One region of the Superficieibacter sp. HKU1 genome, then DNA from elsewhere that is predicted to be linked to it. Evidence: riboswitches for the same ligand, from Rfam matches in the RefSeq annotation. Region 1 holds a riboswitch; each other region holds the start of a gene.
What was found. A riboswitch is a leader RNA that binds a small molecule or an ion and turns the genes downstream of it on or off. The one in region 1 is predicted to bind thiamine pyrophosphate.
Positions count from the first base shown of each region.

Region 1 (2,263 bases):
GGGCAGCGCCGTACTGACGTTCACTTTCACCGGCTGCGGCTGCTCAACGTCATTTTGACCCGTCGCCTCATCGGCCCAGGAAAAACACGGCATCATCAGACAGGACAACAGCGCCAGCAGCAGCGGCACGCGAAATAGTTTTTGCATAGAAGGATTGTTCCACGAAATCGAAAGTAACAGGGCTTAAGCGCCTCTTGTAGAATACCTGTTATTCACGATATGAATAGTACCGTTTGTCCGACTTCTGCGTCACCGACTGAGAAGCTGCCGGTTCCGGCAGGTTTTTTTTTAGTCAAACAGGCGTGCGCGCGCTCCTTAAAGCTAAAATAATTAGCGTAAATTCAGGTGTGGCATGAATGAATTAAATGTTAATTATTATTAAAACATATAATGATATTACGATATTGACATTAATCAATGAAACATATTATTAACATTGAGTTCAGATTTGAGATGTGAGAATTTTAATGCAACCCAATTTTTTACATTTTAAAGCGAATTATCACCCAATCAGTTATTACTGGCGTTCGTATTGGGAGGAGAATATATGAATAATACATTGATGATGGTTAAGCTCCGCGAGCTAATGGTTATCTTTATACATCGGCGCTCAATACCGGAAAAAGCGGCGGATGCGTTGCGTTATTGTCAGGAATGTATTCCTGCAAATAATGTGGCCATTGGTATTTACGGCGAATACCATGACATTATTGAGCAACTGCAATTTTTAGCGAACGAAGAAAATCATACCGCACCGGATGATTTATTATCGTATGGCGGAGAAGTGATGATAAGTATTCTTATGCTGTATGAAAGGCTGGGAGCCACAATTGCCATTGAAGATTATGTGCAGCAGTCCAATCGTCTCAAATATTAATAAAACCAGGACGCTGGCAGCGGTTGCCAGCGTCTCATGTCTCTGGCCTGAAAAGCACAGGCGCACCGCTTTTACCGTTTACAAGCTTTTCCGCTGGCATTATTATCCCGGTCTGGGATTAATGACCATCATTAATCGCACGTTTTGAATTTTGATGACTCGGGGTGCCCTTCCTGGTGAAGGCTGAGAAATACCCGTACCACCTGATCTGGATAATGCCAGCGTAGGGAAGTCTGACTCCTGTAAAGAAGTCCCTTCTTCACCGTCTGGCAGGAGCATAATTATGCAACCTGACCTGCACAGCCGCACGGCTACCGCCCACGCGCTACACCACGTTCGAACCCGTTCTCCGCTGGTTCATTGTATGACCAATGATGTTGTTCAAACCTTTACCGCAAATGTCCTGCTGGCGCTCGGTGCATCGCCGGCAATGGTCGTTGATGCGCAGGAAGCCGCGCAGTTTGCGGCCATCGCTGACGCGCTGTTAATTAACGTCGGCACGCTGACCGGGGAACGTGCGCAGGCGATGCGAGCGGCGGTCGTCAGCGCCAGTGCGGCGCAAAAACCCTGGACGCTCGACCCGGTAGCCGTGGGCGCACTCACATTACGTAGCCGCTTTTGCCGGGAGCTTATCGCGCTGCGGCCTGCTGCGATACGCGGTAATGCCTCGGAGATCCTCGCCCTGGCAGGCATGAGCGCAGGCGGGCGCGGTGTTGACACCACCGACACTGCTGGCGCCGCGCTACCAGCCGCGCGCACGCTTGCCAGAGAAGCCTCGACCATTGTGGCCGTCACCGGGGAAGTGGATTACGTCACCGACGGCAGCCGCACGCTGGCCATCGCCGGGGGCGATGCGCTCATGACCCGCGTGGTGGGCACCGGCTGCGCGCTTTCAGCGGTGGTGGCCGCCAGTTGCGCATTACCCGGTGACAGGCTGGAAAACGTGGCTTCTGCCTGCGCGCTCATTAAACAGGCCGGGTTGACCGCCGCGCAGCAAAGCGCCGGTGCCGGCAGTTTTATCCCGGCCTTTCTCGACGCCCTGTGGACGCTGGACGCGGAGGTGCAGGTATGAAACGGATCAACGCACTGACCATCGCTGGCACCGATCCGAGCGGCGGCGCGGGGATTCAGGCGGATCTGAAAACCTTCTCCGCCCTTGGCGCATACGGCTGCACGGTAATTACCGCCCTGGTGGCGCAAAATACCTGCGGCGTGCAGTCGGTTTATCGCATTGAGCCGGAGTTTGTTGCCGCACAGCTTGATTCAGTTTTTAGCGATGTCCGCATTGATACCACTAAAATAGGTATGCTGGCTGACGCGGATATCGTCGAGGCGGTGGCCGAGCGGCTGCAACGTTATCAGGTGCAGAGCGTAGTGCTGGATACG
Region 1 covers NZ_CP119754.1:2,932,134-2,934,396, reverse strand. Annotated here, with positions in the region: gene P0H77_RS14105 (DUF3772 domain-containing protein) at 1-147, opposite strand, end outside; gene P0H77_RS14100 (hypothetical protein) at 548-877, shown strand; TPP riboswitch at 1,028-1,124, shown strand; gene thiM (hydroxyethylthiazole kinase) at 1,161-1,949, shown strand; gene thiD (bifunctional hydroxymethylpyrimidine kinase/phosphomethylpyrimidine kinase) at 1,946-2,263, shown strand, end outside.

Region 2 (2,263 bases), 2.0 Mb from region 1:
AATGATCCTGCCGCGCGAATGGGAAACGATGAGCCATTTCTCGAGCCTGCCTGTCGGTACCGGCCCGTATGCGGTCGGGCGTAACAACCAGAATCAGCTTAAGATCCACGCCTTCGACGACTATTTTGGTTTTCGGGCGCTCATTGATGAAGTGAACGTCTGGGTACTACCGGAAATCGGCGAGGAGCCTAATGGTGGCCTGACGCTTCAGGGCACCACGCAGAGTGAAAAAGCGGTAGAAAGCCGTCTTGAGGAAGGATGTTATTACCTGCTATTTGACGCCCGTAGCCCGCGCGGCAGCAATCCAGCCGTGCGCCAGTGGCTGAGCCACCTCTTTCAGCCGGCGAATATGCTGTATCACGCGGGAGAACATTACCAGAGTACCTGGTTCCCGGCCTATGGCCTGCTGCCGCGCTGGCATCACTCGCAGAGTCGCGCCTGTGAAAAACCGGCGGGCCTGGAAACCATCACCCTGACGTATTATCAGGATCACGTTGAACACCGCATGATGGGCGGCATTATGAAGGCGCTGCTGGCCGAACATCAGGTGAAGCTGGAGATTCAGGAGCTGGAGTATGAAGAGTGGCATCGCGGCGAGGCGGTCAGCGACGTCTGGTTAAACAGCGCCAACTTTACCCTCCCCCTCGATTTCTCCTTGTTTGCCTATCTGTACGACGTACCGCTGATCCGCCATTGCATTCCGATTGACTGGGAGGAAGACGCCAGCCGCTGGCGCAGAGGCGAGTTAAATCCGGCCACCTGGAGCCAGCAGTTACAGGTGAATCAGAATATTGTGCCGCTGATCCATCACTGGCTGGTACTTCAGGGGCAGCGCAGTATGCGCGGCCTGCGGATGAACACCCTCGGCTGGTTTGACTTTAAATCCGCCTGGTTTGCGCCGCCGGAGCCATAATGCTTTCCGAAAACTGACAAAATTATTACACTGTTAACGTGCTCAACGGGGTGCTGATAAAAGCTGAGAAAATACCCGTCGAACCTGATCCGGATAATGCCGGCGAAGGGATTTGAGGCTACCGCTCAAAATCCTTTGCCACCCATCTACTGAGGTGCAAAGTGTTAAAAAAATATCTGCCGCTGCTGGCGCTGGTCGCCGCGCCTGTTTTCGCTAAACCGGTACTCACCGTCTACACCTACGACTCGTTCTCCGCCGACTGGGGACCGGGGCCGGTGGTCAAAAAAGCCTTTGAAGCCGACTGCGGTTGCGAGCTGAAGTTCGTGGCGCTGGAAGACGGCGTATCGCTGCTCAACCGCCTGCGTATGGAAGGGAAAAACAGCAAAGCCGACGTGGTGCTGGGGCTGGATAACAACCTGCTGGAAGCCGCCACGCAAACTAAGCTGTTTGCCAAAAGCGACGTGCCGGTCAGCGCGGTTAAGGTGCCGGGCGGCTGGGACAACGATACTTTCGTGCCTTTCGACTACGGCTACTTCGCGTTTGTCTATGACAAAAACAAGCTGAAAAATCCGCCGAAAAGCCTGAAGGAACTGGTGGAAAGCGACCAGAAATGGCGCGTAATTTATGAAGATCCGCGCACCAGCACGCCGGGTCTGGGTCTGCTGCTGTGGATGCAAAAAGTCTACGGTGATAAAACATCAGAAGCCTGGCAGAAACTGGCGGCAAAAACCGTTACCGTGACCAAAGGCTGGAGTGAAGCCTACGGGCTGTTCTTAAAAGGCGAAAGCGATCTGGTGCTGAGCTACACCACCTCTCCGGCCTACCATATTATTGAAGAGAAAAAATCGCAGTACGCGGCCGCGGATTTTGCTGAAGGTCACTATCTCCAGGTTGAAGTCGCGGCCCGTACGGCGGCCAGCAAGCAGCCTGAACTGGCGAAGAAATTCCTTACCTTCATGGTTTCCCCGGCGTTCCAGAATGCCATTCCAACCGGCAACTGGATGTATCCGGTCACTGACGTCACCCTGCCGGCAGGGTTTGCCGATCTGGCAAAACCGAAAACCACGCTGCAGTTTTCCTCGCATGACGTCGCGCAGCAGCGCGCGCAGTGGATTAGCGAATGGCAACGCGCCGTCAGCCGTTAATTCCCGGCTGGCTGATACCGGGCCTCGCCGCCGCCACACTCATGGTGGCGGTGGCGCTGGCCGCATTTCTGGCGCTCTGGATCAGCGCGCCGCAGGCGGCCTGGCGTACGCTGCTTGAGGACAGCTACCTGTGGCACGTGGTGCGCTTCTCCTTCTGGCAGGCGTTTTTGTCGGCGCTGCTGTCGACAGGCCCGGCCATTTTCCT
Region 2 covers NZ_CP119754.1:919,407-921,669, reverse strand. Annotated here, with positions in the region: gene sgrR (HTH-type transcriptional regulator SgrR) at 1-913, shown strand, start outside; TPP riboswitch at 950-1,042, shown strand; gene thiB (thiamine ABC transporter substrate binding subunit) at 1,075-2,058, shown strand; gene thiP (thiamine/thiamine pyrophosphate ABC transporter permease ThiP) at 2,034-2,263, shown strand, end outside.
Region 2: linked by a shared signal. The riboswitch ahead of thiB (thiamine ABC transporter substrate binding subunit) and the one ahead of thiM (hydroxyethylthiazole kinase) in region 1 are both predicted to bind thiamine pyrophosphate.

Region 3 (2,263 bases), 1.6 Mb from region 1:
GTCGCCGAGGGAGAGTGAGACGTCGTAGGCGGCGCAGATTTCGCAGATTTCGCGGAAGCGCTCGTAGAGAAAGTTTTCTTTATGATGTGACAGGCACCATTTCGCCATAATCGAGCCGCCGCGCGAAACAATCCCCGTCAGACGCCTGGCGGTCATCGGCACATAGCGCAGCAGCACGCCCGCGTGGATAGTAAAGTAATCCACCCCTTGCTCCGCCTGCTCCAGCAGCGTATCGCGGAAGGCTTCCCAGGTCAGATCTTCAGCGATGCCATTCACTTTCTCCAGCGCCTGATAGATCGGCACCGTGCCGATGGGTACCGGGCTGTTACGCAGGATCCACTCACGGGTTTCGTGAATATAGCGTCCGGTGGAGAGATCCATCACCGTGTCCGCGCCCCAGCGGGTCGACCACACCAGCTTTTCCACTTCTTCTTCAATAGAGGAAGTGACCGCCGAGTTGCCGATATTGGCGTTCACTTTGACCAGAAAGTTGCGGCCGATGATCATCGGTTCGGATTCAGGATGGTTAATATTGGCGGGAATAATGGCGCGCCCGGCGGCGACTTCATCACGGACAAATTCCGGCGTAATATTTTCCGGCAGACGCGCGCCGAAACCCTGGCCCGGATGCTGCTGGCGCAGCACTTCACTGCGGATGCGCTCGCGGCCCATGTTTTCCCGGATGGCGATAAACTCCATCTCCGGCGTCACGATACCCTGGCGAGCGTAATGCAACTGGGTGACACACTGCCCGCTTTTCGCCCGCTTCGGCGTCAGCAGGCCGGTAAACCGCAGGTCGTCCAGTCCATCGTCCGCCAGGCGTTCTTTGGTATACGCCGAACTGCGGTCGGGAAGCTCTTCGCTATCATGACGCGCGTCAATCCACGGCTGGCGCAATTTTGCCAGCCCCTGCTGGACATTAATTTTCACGTCAGGATCGCCATACGGACCCGACGTGTCATACACCGGCACGGCTTCGTTGTCTTCAAACTGCGGATTTTCTTTGCTCCCGCCGACAGGCGTCGGGCTAAGCTGGATCTCACGCATCGGAATGCGGATATCAGGCTGTGAGCCGGTAATGTAGATACGTTTTGAGTTGGGGAAAGCGGTGCCTTCCAGCGTGTCGATAAAACGTTGTGCGTGCTCGCGTTGTTCGCGGCGGGTCATTTTAGGTTCAGACATAGCTCATTCCAAAAGTAAGGACGTGGCTTGTCAGACGACGGATGGAGTAATGGATGGACTTTGCCTGTAACGGCAGCGTCAAAAGCAGAATTACTCTTGTTCCCTTCGCAGGTATTAGCCTGATCAGGTTCCGCGGATCCCGAATTAACGGTCTCAGCCTTTTACTAAAGGCACTCCGACAAGATGTAACCCCTCGTGAGAGGGGCAATGCAGGTAACTTACGCGCTAAAACTCAAGAACTCAAGCCGGGCGCGCGATATTCGTTTCGTCGTTAGCACTTTCTTTGAGGTTGTTCTCATAGGCCAACTGGATCAAATTATCTTCCAGCGTAAAGCGCGCGGCCAGCGACTCGCCGATACCGGAAAGCGCCTGCTGGAATTCGAGATAATTGTCGTGATCAATAGCATTTTCCAGGCTGGAATCGTAGTAACCCATGATCTCCTGAGTATTAGCTTCCAGCAGCGGATACAGTTTCGTCGCGGCGATAAGTGGGCTTGCCCCTTCCATTTCGCTGATAATGCGTTCATAAATACTGAAATGACCGGCGGAAAGATACTCAACCAGGTTATGGCAGAAATTATCGAGCGCTTTTTCATCAAGCTGGGTCACCGATTCTTTGCCGGGTTTGAAGCCAACAAGATTGTAGTAAGCCACAAGCAGCTGCTTGCGCACCTGTAGCCAGCGATCGACGAGTTCATTACTTCCTCCGACGCGCTCTGTCAGTCTTTCCAGGTGGTTTAGCATAAATGACCCCGTAAAATGTAGATTAGAAAAATTGTTCACTAAAAATGTAAAAATAATGTTATCAACATGCCAGTGAAACTAAGGTTGTGCAAGTGATTATGGTCCGTATTATTGAGAAGTCCGATCGCGGCTGGTGGATAGTCAGCCATGAACAAAAATTATGGCTGCCCGCCGGAGAATTACCACATGGCGAGGCAGGAAATTTTGATCTTGTGGGCCAGAGCGCACTCCACATTGGTGAATGGGAAGGCGAAACGGTCTGGCTGGTGCAGCAACAGCGTCAGCGGGAGATGGGATCGGTACGTCAGGTCATCAATCAGGATGCCGGACTTTTCCA
Region 3 covers NZ_CP119754.1:4,510,643-4,512,905, reverse strand. Annotated here, with positions in the region: gene thiC (phosphomethylpyrimidine synthase ThiC) at 1-1,182, opposite strand, end outside; TPP riboswitch at 1,266-1,370, opposite strand; gene rsd (sigma D regulator) at 1,423-1,926, opposite strand; gene nudC (NAD(+) diphosphatase) at 2,025-2,263, shown strand, end outside.
Region 3: linked by a shared signal. The riboswitch ahead of thiC (phosphomethylpyrimidine synthase ThiC) and the one ahead of thiM (hydroxyethylthiazole kinase) in region 1 are both predicted to bind thiamine pyrophosphate.